One region of the Desulfobaculum bizertense DSM 18034 genome, then DNA from elsewhere that is predicted to be linked to it. Evidence: predicted binding sites of a transcription regulator. Region 1 holds the regulator's gene; each other region holds the start of a gene.
The links. Region 1 encodes sigma-54, which starts transcription at its own class of promoters, with help from an activator protein. Its sites were predicted from a motif close to CTGGCACGGNNNNTGCTT; they were not measured.
Positions count from the first base shown of each region.

Region 2: the regulator sigma-54 is predicted to act here: its motif matches at 1,899-1,916, upstream of B5D23_RS04165 (flavocytochrome c).
Region 3: the regulator sigma-54 is predicted to act here: its motif matches at 1,237-1,254, upstream of fdhF (formate dehydrogenase subunit alpha).
Region 4: the regulator sigma-54 is predicted to act here: its motif matches at 1,434-1,451, upstream of nifJ (pyruvate:ferredoxin (flavodoxin) oxidoreductase).

Region 1 is NZ_FUYA01000004.1:240,480-243,610, forward strand. It holds gene B5D23_RS07790 (PTS sugar transporter subunit IIA) at 1-357, opposite strand, end outside; gene hpf (ribosome hibernation-promoting factor, HPF/YfiA family) at 357-896, opposite strand; gene rpoN (RNA polymerase factor sigma-54) at 986-2,440, opposite strand; gene lptB (LPS export ABC transporter ATP-binding protein) at 2,652-3,131, opposite strand, start outside.
Region 2 is NZ_FUYA01000002.1:274,097-277,227, reverse strand. It holds gene B5D23_RS04170 (HAL/PAL/TAL family ammonia-lyase) at 1-133, opposite strand, end outside; gene B5D23_RS04165 (flavocytochrome c) at 227-1,813, opposite strand; gene B5D23_RS04160 (sigma 54-interacting transcriptional regulator) at 2,044-3,131, shown strand, end outside.
Region 3 is NZ_FUYA01000012.1:38,337-41,467, forward strand. It holds gene fdhF (formate dehydrogenase subunit alpha) at 1-1,168, opposite strand, end outside; gene B5D23_RS13985 (CreA family protein) at 1,435-1,902, shown strand; gene B5D23_RS13990 (recombinase family protein) at 1,947-2,516, opposite strand.
Region 4 is NZ_FUYA01000001.1:346,364-349,494, reverse strand. It holds gene nifJ (pyruvate:ferredoxin (flavodoxin) oxidoreductase) at 1-1,345, opposite strand, end outside; gene B5D23_RS01620 (sigma-54-dependent transcriptional regulator) at 1,766-3,131, opposite strand, start outside.

The DNA of each region.
Region 1 (3,131 bases):
GTGGGCAAGAACTCGCAAATGAACTCCTGCAACTTTTTCTGGCGCCAATACAAGGAAGAAAATTTTACACGGCTCAAAGTCCAGCGCATCAAACTCAACTCCTTCTGCGGAGCGGCCGACCACAACAAGAACACTTTCAAGCTCGGCAATTTTCCCATGCGGAATGGCGATACCGTCGCCAATACCAGTTGTACCCAGCGCTTCCCGTTCGAGAAGCACATCCAGCACATGGGTTTCATCAAGTTCAGGCTGTACGGAATGTACCGCAGCCACAAGTTCGGCCAGAACCGCCTTTTTGGTTCTGGCCGAAAGTTCAGGTATAATCAGTTCTTTCGAAAGAAAGTCACCAAGCTTCATTAGTCCGTCCCAGGATCAATCAAACCGTAATTGCCGTCCTTGCGCCGATAAATCACATTCGGGCGCTCGGTCTCGGCATTCAGGAAGACAAGAAATTCAAACTGAAGGGAATCCAGCTGCATTGCAGCCTCCTCCACAGCCATTGGCTTTGGAGGATAGGAGTCCGTTTCCACAATAGTTGGCGGTTCGCTGTGAGCCGCATCGGCAAAACTCACCACATCCATACGGACGAGGCCTTCGCCTCGACGGTAGCGATCTTTGCTCTTTTCGCGCAGCTTCCGGACCTGAGCGTTCATCTTGTCTACGGCCAGATCAATGCTCTGATACATGTCCTCGGACTTCTCCGTGGCGCTGATATTCATGTTGTCGCCAGTCAGCGTTGCATCGACGATATGGCGAAATTTTTCGACTTCAAGAGTTATGTTCAGTTCGGCGTTAGCGGTCTTGTCAAACTTCAAGAGCTTTCCAAAACGCTTGTTTGCATACTTTCTCAGATGAGGGGAAGGTTCGAAGTTCTTAAACGTGAGGCTAATGTTCATACTAAACTCCTTGAAGAGCTATGAAGATTACAGCGTTAAAAACAGTGTACGAATATTCCTACAGAAAAGAAAGACCTCGCCTCAAACTCCTAGAAAATCTGTTTCCGTTTTGAAGAAGAGGCGATCCCAAGAGAGCTGCGGTATTTTGCTACAGTTCTCCGGGCAATATTAATCTCCAGACGCTCTTTAAGAATCTCTGCGATTTTTTCATCAGACAGAGGTTTCTTGGGATTTTCGTCGCCAATGAGGCTCTTGATCTGTGCTTTTACACTCTCAGAGCCAACCTGACTTCCATCATCAAGCCCCAGGGCACTGTTAAAGAAGAACTTCAGCTCAAACAGGCCATGCGGCGTTGAAACATATTTACTGGTCGTAATGCGGCTAATCGTCGATTCGTGCATGCCAATGTCATCAGCAACATCTTTCAGAATAAGCGGCTTCAGATGCGTCACGCCCTTCTCAAAGAATTCATGCTGGAAACGCAGAATACTTTCCATAACCTTATACAAGGTTCGCTGACGCTGATACAGGCTTTTCATCAGCCACTGCGCAGAGCGGAAACGCTCCTGAACGTATTCTTTGTTGCAGGCATTGCGATCACTATGAATTGTATCAAGGTAAAATTCATTTACCGTGAGCTGAGGCAATCCATCCTCATTCAGGACAATAATAAAATCATCCTCATATTCATAGACGTAAACATCAGGGCTAATATACTGCGTGTCCCCACTTCCGTAGGCAGCACCCGGCATAGGGTCCAGAGTCTTGAGAATGTCCAAATATTCCTTGAGTTCTTCAAGGCTAATCCGAAACTTTCTGGCAAGCGGCTTAAAGCGGCGCTTCTCGATATCTTCGAGGTGATCCTGAACAATGCCCAATAAGATTGGGTCATCATACTCATAGAATTCCAGCTGGACGAGCAGACACTCGCGCGGGTCACGCGCAGCAACCCCAACGGGGTCAAACTGCTGCATAAGTTTGAGGACGGGTTCCACGTCCTCAAACGCACAGTCTGCTTCCTGAGCAACGTCTTCCAGATCGGCCTTAAAATAGCCCTGAGAATCAAGATTCCCAATAATTGCTTCGCCAATCTGAATTTCTGCCTTGCTCAGGCTGGAGAGATGGAGCTGCCACTCAAGGTGGCTCGCGAGGGAGGGAGAAACAGACAGTCTGTTCTCAAAAGACATCCCCTCTTCAGGGATTTCGCTATCCCGCCCAGCAGACTGCCGGGCAGTGCTGGAAAATTCACCAAGGTAATTTTCCCAGTCGGCGTTTTGCATGGCGGCCTGGTCTGTAACCGAGTCTGCCATTGCTTCACTGTTTTCGGTATGCTCAGCCGTTGTTGCGTCCTGAGCTTCCTCTGCTTTTTCCTGACTGGGTTCGGGTTGAGCTTCATCAAGAAGTGGATTTTCCAAAAGCTCTTTTTGAACCATATCGACAAGCTCAAAACGAGAGAGCTGCAGCAGTTTGATTGCCTGCTGAAGCTGAGGTGTCATCACCAGCTGCTGGGAGAGCTTGAGTTGTTGTCTGAGTTCCAATGCCATCGCTACTACATCTTTGCTGAGGAGGTGACAGGTACCTTTCCTCCAGGAACCTTCTCCTGAAGAAAAGAAAAGTTATTGAACAAAGCTCAAGAACTTGGTGCGGCAAGGGAATTCCCCAGCCGCACCTAAACCATGCCACATCCAGAACAAGCTTGCAACTCAGGATGGCAAGGATTTTGTATGGAAGGTAAAAATCAACGTATGCAAGGCATTAAAGAGAAAAGCCTTCGCCAAGGTAGACCCGCCGGGCGCGGGGATTGGCACAAATTTCTTCGGGAGTACCACTTAAAATTATCGAACCTTCATAGACAAGATAAGCCCTGTCGCATATTCTGAGGGTTTCCCGAACGTTATGGTCAGAGATCAGAACACCAATGCCTCGTTCTTTCAGAGAACGAACAATTCCCTGAATATCATCGACTGCAATGGGGTCAATACCTGCAAAAGGTTCGTCAAGCAGCATGAACTTGGGGTTCAGAATCAAGGCTCGGGCAATTTCAAGTCTGCGGCGCTCGCCACCAGACAGGTGCATTGCCTTCTGAGGACTCAAACGGGTAATGCCGAGTTCATCGAGCAAAGAATCTGCCCGCTTCTTCTGTTCGCTGCGCGAAAGCCCGCTCTGCTCCAAAATGATTTCCAAATTCTGGCGCACGCTCAATTTCTTAAACACAGAGCTTTCCTGCGGCAAATA
Region 2 (3,131 bases), on a different contig from region 1:
GCTGATCCAGCTTCAGATTCTGTCCATCAAGTGTCACAGTCTTCTGTGCTGCCCAGGCGGCACAGCTCAAAAGCTGCATGGCGGCTACACACAAAACGGTAGCCATAATCTTACGAAAACATGTCTGTCTCATCGTCAATCCTCTCATTCTTTTTTTCATTCCGACCCAGCCTCAATTCTGCCAGCGGAGACTTCAGGAAGCCCCTCCCCCGCAAGCACGGCTCAGTTATGCGGAACGCTTTCCTGCATTTCTACCTGCGATTCGGCCAATAACCAGTGTTTCTGCAACTGCGCAGCTGCCCAGACGGCTTGCGCCGTGAGGACCACCAGTGACCTCGCCCGCAGCAAACAGGCCCTCAATGGGCTTGCCTGTTCGCATGTGCATGACATGCCCGTGCGTATCAATTTCGACGCCGCCCATTGTGTAATGGACCTTTGGCCAGCAACGCACAGCGTAAAACGGTGCCTTATCAAGCGGAATAGCGCGGCCCATAGGCTTGCCGAACTGCTTGTCTTCACCTGTTTTCACAGCCTCGTTGTACATCGCGACCTGCTCTTCCAGCCCTTCAACAGGCATTCCGAAGTGCTTGGCCAAGTCGGCAATCGTATCAAATTTCCAGGCGACATTATATTTCAGGCACGCCTTCAGGGTCTGTGCCTTTTCTGCGCCTTTGGCCGTACAGAACACCACGGGATACACAGGCTTTCCTGTTTCGTCCTGTCTGGTCAAAATAGCCTCTGCACGTTCCTTTCGGTCACCGAGTTCGTTCACAAAGCGCTTGCCAGTACGAACGTCGACCATGATGCCCATCGGGAAACCTGCAATGGTGTTGAACTGGGACACCATGCCAAAGCCCTTCTCATCAGGAGAAGACCAGGGGCCAAGCTGAATAAGATCAATCTGAACCGGAGAAGCACCAACCCCAAACATGGCCTGCATGCTTTCGGCGGTTGCACCGGGGTGATTTGTGCTGTCCACACGCTCATCAAGACGAGGGTTCTGCATCATGCGGAAACGGCGGTCCTGCGAGAAGCCACCAGAACACATGACAACACCACGTTTGGCGCGGAACTCGCGGAATTCACCAGACTCTTCGTTTGGGAATTCATAGCGATCTTTGACGCGGATACCGATCACGGCGTCATTTTCGTCCAGAATGAAGTCTTCAAATTTGCAGCGGTTGCGGAACGCAACGCCAAGATTCGCCGCACTTTTGCGCAAGGGGCGAACAATGCCAGCACCAGAGCTGATTGTGGTCTGGAGCGTCCGGGGAACGCTGTGCCCACCAAAGTGCTGGAGGAAAGGCTTAAACTTCACGCCGTGTTCCAGAGTGAACTCGTACGCACCACGAGTACCTGCGGCGACGATTTTCAAAAGCCCCATGTGATTCAGACCACGGCCAGCTTTCAGCATGTCCTGAACCATCAGATCAACGGAGTCCTTCACGCCTTCCTTTTCCTGAAGGGGAGAACCAGCAACAGCGAAAGCTCCACCGTTAATCGTCGAGTTGCCGCCAAACACGGGCATCTTGTCCACAACGAGAACAGACGCGCCTGTTTTGCGGGCTTCGATAGCTGCGGCCATTCCGGCAAAGCCACTGCCAACAACAATAACGTCGTATTCCTTATCCCACCGGCCAAGGGGAGCACGTGACTTTTCAACTGGGAGGTCGTTTTTATTCTCTCCACCGGTGCAGCCAGAAAGTGCGCCCACAGCAAGGCCACCAGCCAGAAGCGCTCCGGTGCGCAGCACTTCGCGGCGAGACTTTACTGAGCCAGCATGTGCAGAACGTTTTTTTTCGGTCTCTTTCATATCTACTGAAAGCTCCTTCCTTGCGAAAATACTTCGCGATCTCTACTCATTCCCGCTCGCCCCATGACAAACGGCCTCTTCCCATAGGCAGAAATCGTGCCAGCATTCACAATGAATAAATTCAACAGCTTAAGTTTTCGTTCTCTCTGTAACTGCGAAATATCGCAATTGACAGCCGCGATATTTCACACTACTGCGACATATCCCAAAATTTTACACCACCGACAGTTATGGACACAAATATTTTTTTCCGACAGGCCACGCTCCGCATCTGCGGCAGTCTGGACATAGACAAGGCCCTGTTTCAGTGCCTTGATTTTCTCAAACAGCACATCCCGGCAGATGGCATCTACATCAATATTTTTCAGCCGAAGCGCAAAGCCATCCGCTTCATTGCCCGTGCAGACGAAACAGAAAGCACAGCAATGGACACGGTGGTGCCTATTACTGATGAAATGTGTGCGGCCCTAGAGTCTCCTCACCGCCCACGTATCCGAATCATTAATGACATCACCGAAGACCCCACGACCAGCCGGGTTGCAGGCTCTGTCTTCAAAGGCCGCATCTCCATTCTGCTCATGCGCCTCAACATCAACGGCAAACATCTTGGTGTCGTTGGTCTCTATGCACATGGTCTCAACCGCTTTTCCAGCGAGCACGGTGCCCTGCTCAAACTGCTTCACAAGCCCTTTGCTCTGGCAACGGCTTTTGCCCTGCGGCAACTCAACCTGCGCAAAACCAACACGCAGCTCAGCCAGGAAAACCAGTACCTTCGCGAACAGCTTTCTGGCGGCTCCAGAGACGGTGCAATCATTGGCAGCCGTGGCGGACTCCAACAGGTCATGATGCGTGTGGCGCAGGTTGCGGGACTTTCCAATACAGTTCTTCTGCTTGGTGAAACGGGGGTCGGAAAGGAAGTCATTGCCAATGCCATCCACAACAGTTCTCCGCGGGCAACCGGGCCATTCATTAAGGTAAACTGTGGAGCCATTCCGGATTCGCTCATCGATTCAGAGCTGTTTGGACATGAGAAGGGGGCGTTTACTGGCGCGTCTTCAACCAAGAAAGGTGTTTTTGAACAGGCAGACGGAGGAACGCTTTTCCTCGACGAGATTGGAGAACTTCCGCTCTCTGCCCAAGTACGACTTTTGCGCGTTCTACAAAGCCGTCGCTTTGTTCGTGTTGGCGGCACAGAATCCCGTCAGGTCGACATCAGAATTATTTCTGCCACCCATCGTTCTCTGGAAGACATGGTCTCAGAAGGCAGCTTTCGACAGGATCTCTGGTTCCGGCTCAATGTTTTTCCTGTGACCATCCC
Region 3 (3,131 bases), on a different contig from region 1:
TGTCTTCGCTGATGCCATCAAGCACGCGAGGGATAGTCAGTCCCTTGTGCCCCGGAATTGTGACACCCCATGCTTTTTCAAAACGGGCACGGACTTTTTTGTCAGCAACAGGCAAGTAATCAGTCAGTTTGTCAGGTAGTGCGCCCATGTCACAGGAACCCTGTACATTGTTTTGGCCTCGCAGCGGGTTCACGCCACCCTTGGGTTTGCCAATATTACCAGTCAGCATAGAAAGGTTGGCAGTGGACAAGACATTGTCAACGCCACTGGTGTGCTGAGTGATGCCCATGGTGTAATAGAGCGCCATGTTGCTTGAGCGGCCAATAATTCGTGCTGCTTCACGAATTTTTGCAGCAGGAACAGTTGTAATGGCTTCAACGACTTCCGGGGTATAGGCCAGAACTGTTGCCTGGAATGCGTCAAAATTTTCAGTGCGTTTTGCAATGAACTCTTTGTCGATGAGTCCTTCCTGAATAAGCACATGGGAAATGCCGTTGATGAGTGCGGCGTCAGTTCCGGGCTTGAGGCGAAGCCACAGAGTAGCGTGCTGAGTCAGAGTAATGGCCCGTGGGTCAGCCACAATGAGCTGCGCTCCACGCTCGGCAGCGCGGACCATACCAAGTCCGATAATTGGGTGGCACTCGGTGGTGTTGGTGCCGATAGCAAGAATGCAGTCTCGGGAACCCATGTCGTCGAGTTCGCCGATAGAGTTTGTCATAGACCCGTTACCAAAAGCGGTGGCCAGACCGGCCACAGTTGGAGCGTGTCAGAGACGCGCGCAGTGGTCGACATTGTTGGTGCCGATAGCTGCGCGCATAAATTTTTGCATGAGGAAATTTTCTTCGTTGGAGCAGCGGGCAGAGCTGAATCCCGCGATGCTGTCAGGACCGAAGTCTTTCTTTATGGCTCCAAGACGCTTGGCAATGACGGCATAGGCTTCTTCCCAGCTTGCCTCGACAAGCTTTCCGTTTTTGCGAACAAGCGGAGTCTTGAGGCGGCTCTTGTGGTGGACGAAGTCATATCCAAAATGGCCTTTGCAACACAGAGAACCATTGTTGACAGAATTCTCCTTGTTTGGCTCCACGCCTCTGATGGTGCCGTCTTCGACCAACAGATAAAACGTGCAGCCTGAGCCACAGTACGGGCAGGTGGTAAGAACTTTTTTCATGATCAATCCTTTTGACAGTTTTGACTGCCCACCGTGCAAAAAACACGAGCAGGCAGCTAACGGCCTTTCAGCAAGGACGATGCCATGAGATAAAATTTTTAATACATTGTTTTTATTGAATTATTTTTTGATATGCTGTGCAAAACATGCGAAATCATGCAATTGCATGCATGCAAAAAATCACTGCCAGGAGATGCAAAATCTTGTGTTCTGGAATGGATCATGTTCATGTCTCAAGACTTTTTAGACAAGAACAAAGAGGTGTTATGCGCAAGAATATATGTATTTTTATGGTGCTGGTTTTTCTCTGCTTTCCTGCAATGAGTTTAGCTCAAGAAACCAGAACCATTGGGGAAGTCTCCACAGAATGGAAATTCCTTGGTCCAAATCATAAAATCAAAATATTTGCTTTTGATGATCCAGATATCCCACAAATTACATGCTATTTATCTCGTGCGGTAAAAGGAGGCATCAAGGGGGCTCTGGGTGTAGAAGAAGATAAAGCAAGTTCTTCAATTACCTGCGTACTTACAGGGCAGGTTAATGAAAACGAACTTCGGAAGCTCAAGCAGGGAGCCGAAGTCTTCCGCCAACGGGCATCCTTTCTGTTTAAAAGTGTAAAGGTTGTTCGTTTTATAGACTTTGAAAAAGGGGTCATCACCTACCTGACGTACAGCAGAAAAATTATAAGTGGTTCACACAAAAATTCTGTTGCAGCTGTCTGCTACAAATAATTGATAGCGTCCAATTTTTTCGAAGAGGGATGACACACTTTTCCTCATCCCTCTTCCCTCCCCTCTTCCGTAAGTATTCTATACACAGTCTGTCGGCTGACGCCGTACTCTTCCGCTAGTGCGGCTTTTTTTTCTCCATCTGCGCAGCGCCTTTTCAGCTCTTCCTTTTGCTTGGCTGAAAGTTTAGGGCGGCGGCCACAATGCTTTCCCGATGCCTGCGCCTTCGCGATCCCTTCTCTTTGGCGCTCTCGGATAATTTCTCGCTCGAACTGTGCTACAGCCCCAATGATTTGAAGCTGGAGGGTCTGGAATGGACTCTCGCCAGTATCAAAGCGCAAGTGTTCTTTATGGAATTCAACTGTCACCTGTTTTTTCAGCAATAGCTCGAGCACGTGGAGCAGATCCCCAAGGTTTCTCGCCAGCCGGTCAATAGAATGGACGTGTAGCGTGTCTCCCTTACGCACGTATCGAAGGCATTCCTCCAGTTTCGGGCGATGCCTTGTCGTTGCGCTCGCTTTCTCCTCAAAAAGTTCATCCAATTCTAGTCCATCAAGCTGGCGAGCAGTGTTCTGTCCTACAGTGCTCACCCTGACGTATCCAATTTCAGCCATCATTCGACCCCACTGTCACTAAAGCCTTAGAGCTTTCAAGAATAATGTTACAAAATACCATTTAGGACCTTTTGCAACAGCATAGCACAGCCTGTGTCGTTGAACCAATTTTTTCTCAAAAGGTATAGGTTTTGTGAAAATCATAGAGGGAAAGAGTGGAAGAAGATTGGGGGCCAGCCCCCAAGCCCCCGCGTAAGGGAATGATTCCCTTACGTATCCTCATCGAGTTTAAAAGCCGTTCAAGCTTCGCTTGCACGGCTTTTAAACTTAATGGGGCTGCCTAAAGCGGCTTCTTTCTCTTTCCCGTGTGTTCGTTCGCCACCATTTTTTTCTGAACGCGGGCGTTCAGAAAGAAAGGGTTGGAGCGCAAAGAAAAAGAACACACGTCCAGTTAATTAGGCCGAAAAAAAGGGGCCGAAATGGAGAGGAGAGCGTAGCTCTCATCACATTTCGGCCCCTTTTTTTCGGGCGAAAGCGGGATTCCCAAGGGCCTCGTCCTTGGGCGGGGTCAAGGGGCAGCGCCCCTTGCGGGGTTTGGGGCGGCGCCCCAATAGAAGAAAAAACCGCCTACCCTTGCGCCCCGTGCAGAGCACGAGACGGAGTCTTGTAGTAACCCAA
Region 4 (3,131 bases), on a different contig from region 1:
GAGCATACATGTCGGTGTTGTCACCAATGATTTTAATAGCGGACTTGTTAGCGCCGACAGTACCGTCGGAACCAAGACCCCAGAACTTGCACTGAACAGTGCCTTCGGGGGTGGTATTCACGTCCTCAACAACCTCAAGGGAGGTGTGAGTCACGTCATCGTTGATACCAACGGTGAAGTGATTCTTCGGCTGAGCAACCATCATGTTGTTGAACACAGCCTTGATCATGCCAGGAGTGAACTCCTTGGAACCGAGGCCGTAACGACCGGCAACGATGGTAGGCATGTCGCCGCGTTCCATGAATGCGGTGCAGACATCTTCGTACAGCGGATCGCCGAGAGCGCCAGGCTCCTTGGTGCGGTCGAGGACGGTGATGGTCTGTGTGGTAGCCGGGATAACGGAAAGGATAGCTTCGGAAGACCAGGGGCGGAAGAGGCGGACTTTAACAAGACCGACACGCTCGCCGTCAGCAACCATGTGGTTGATAACTTCTTCGATAGCTTCGCAGGAGGAACCCATGGAAATGATAACGCGCTCAGCCTCAGGATGACCAACGTAGTCAAAGAGACGGTAGCGGCGACCAGTGATGGACTCGACCTTCTTCATGTTTTCGAGGACGATGGAGGGCAGCTCTGCGTAGAAAGAGTTGCAAGCCTCACGGCCCTGGAAGTAAATATCGGGGTTCTGGGCAGTACCACGAACCTCAGGATGCTCGGGGTTAGCACCGCGGGCATGGAAGGTTTCGATTGCTTCCCAGTTCACGACTTTCTTGATGTCTTCGTAGTCGATGACTTCAATCTTCTGAATTTCGTGGGAGGTACGGAATCCGTCGAAGAAGTGGACGAACGGCACGCTGCTATCAAGAGCGGACAGGTGAGCAACGAGAGCCATGTCCATTGCTTCCTGAACGGAATTGGATGCGAGCAGAGCGAAACCGGTCTGACGGCAAGCCATAACGTCGGCGTGGTCGCCGAAGATGGACAGAGCGTGACCAGCGAGAGCACGAGCGGAAACATGGAAGACACCGGGGAGCAGCTCACCAGCGATCTTGTACATGTTCGGGATCATGAGCAGCAGGCCCTGAGAAGCCGTAAAAGTCGTGGTCAGAGCGCCAGCAGCCAGAGAACCGTGAACAGCGCCTGCTGCACCAGCCTCAGACTGAAGCTGCTTGATGCTGACAACCTGGTCAAAAATGTTTTTCTGACCTTTGGCAGCCCAAGTATCAGCGACTTCGCCCATGGTGGACGAAGGGGTGATGGGGTAAATGGCGGCACAGTCGGACAGTGCATAAGCAATATATGCAGCTGCGTTGTTGCCGTCCATGGTCTTCATGTGTTTAGGCATAAATCCTTCTCCTTAAAGATTCATGAAACAGTTACCGAGACAAAATCCAGACACGGGAACTGTATTCCTGGGAAAAGCGTTCCCAGATAAGCAAGTATCGTGCCTCAATCGAGCCTATGTGTTTTACCCTATAAAACTGGTGAAAGTGACGTAAAACCGAAATTCAACGCCAATTGGTACCGCACCGTGTCCGTTTTTCAGGACAGAATAAAATTGAGGAGCGAGAACTGTTTATTCAAACAATCAGCTCCCATCTGTCCCTTTAACGACAATCACCAGTTTCGTATAGTCTTCTCGCAACTTTTTTGATGAATATCGCAATATTCCATACAAAAACACGATTAATAGCTTGTTTTCTAAGAGAATCTTTTTTCTCAGACAGAAAAGTCAAAATCCTGAAAACAAGACATACCGCAAAAATTACTTTGCTGAAAGCCCAGACTTCTTGAGAAGCGCATAGTAGTGCGAGCGAGACAGGCCTGAGATTCTTAGAATCTGATTCAGGTCACCGTCACAGCGCTCAATAAGCGTCTGGAGGTACTGCTTTTCCATCAGCGACTTAAACATCCGCAAGTCAGGAAGGTCTCCGGTCATGAGACTTTCCAGTCCGGCAGCTGCAGAACGAGCTTCCTGCTCCAGAGGGCTTTGGGGACCCTCTGCTGCGCCATCTTCGCGGGCTTCTCCCAGGGTTGCCTTGGCAACCTTAATGCGGATGTCCTGCGGAAGATGCATTGCATACAGCGTTTTTTCCTGGCCAGATGCAACAAAAGCTCTTTCGAGGACATTAAATAACTCACGTACGTTTCCAGGCCACCGGTAGGACCCAAGTACCTCGAAGAAATCGGACCCAAAGCCCTTTACAGGAACTTTATACTGTTCACACAGCCGCGTTATGTGGTGTAGAGACAAGGGTTTAATGTCTTCAATACGCTCTCGCAGCGGCGGAAGTTCGATCGCAATGGTCTTGAGCCGAAAGAGTAAATCTTCCCGGAACTTGCCCTCGTGCACCCGATTTTCCAAATTTCGATTCGTGGCAGCAATCAAACGAAAGTCGCTGGTCTCCTCCTGCAGGGAGCCAACCGGACGAAAACGCTTTTCCTGAAGAACACGCAAAAATGATTTCTGCACATTCAGTGGCAGTTCACCAATTTCATCAAGAAACAGTGTGCCACCATCCGCCATCTTGATAAGACCAGTCCGGTCTTTGTCCGCCCCCGTAAAGGCGCCACGGCGATGACCAAAAAGCGTGCTCTCAACAAGAGTTTCCGTCAGCGATGCACAGTCCAGAACCACAAAGCGCCCTGTCCGACGCCCACTGTTTTCGTGAATGGTTCGGGCCGTCAGCTCCTTACCAGTTCCGGTTTCGCCTGTGATGAGAGTCGCAGACAGCGAGCGGGCCGACTGCGCCATCAGGTCAAAAATCCGGTGCATTCCAGAGCTGTAGCCAATCATGTTATCAAGGTTCATCGCGACAACAGGCGATTCTGCCCGCTTCTCTTCACGATATTTCAATGCCCGCTGCACGCTGAGCATTGTCTGCTTGATAGGCGTCGGCTTCACCAGATAGTCCCAAACGCCACCCTGGATAGCGAGTTCCGCTCCATCAGGGTCGCCCTGCCCCGTCAGAATGATAACCTCCGGAGAATCTTCCAGTGCCTTGATTTCACCCAGGGCATCCAGTCCATTTCCATCCGGCAGGCGGACATCCAAAAAGACGACGTCGAAATTCTGGCTTCTGAGTTTTTCCAGCCCACCCCGAAGGGTCGACACGGTCTCGCAGTGAAGG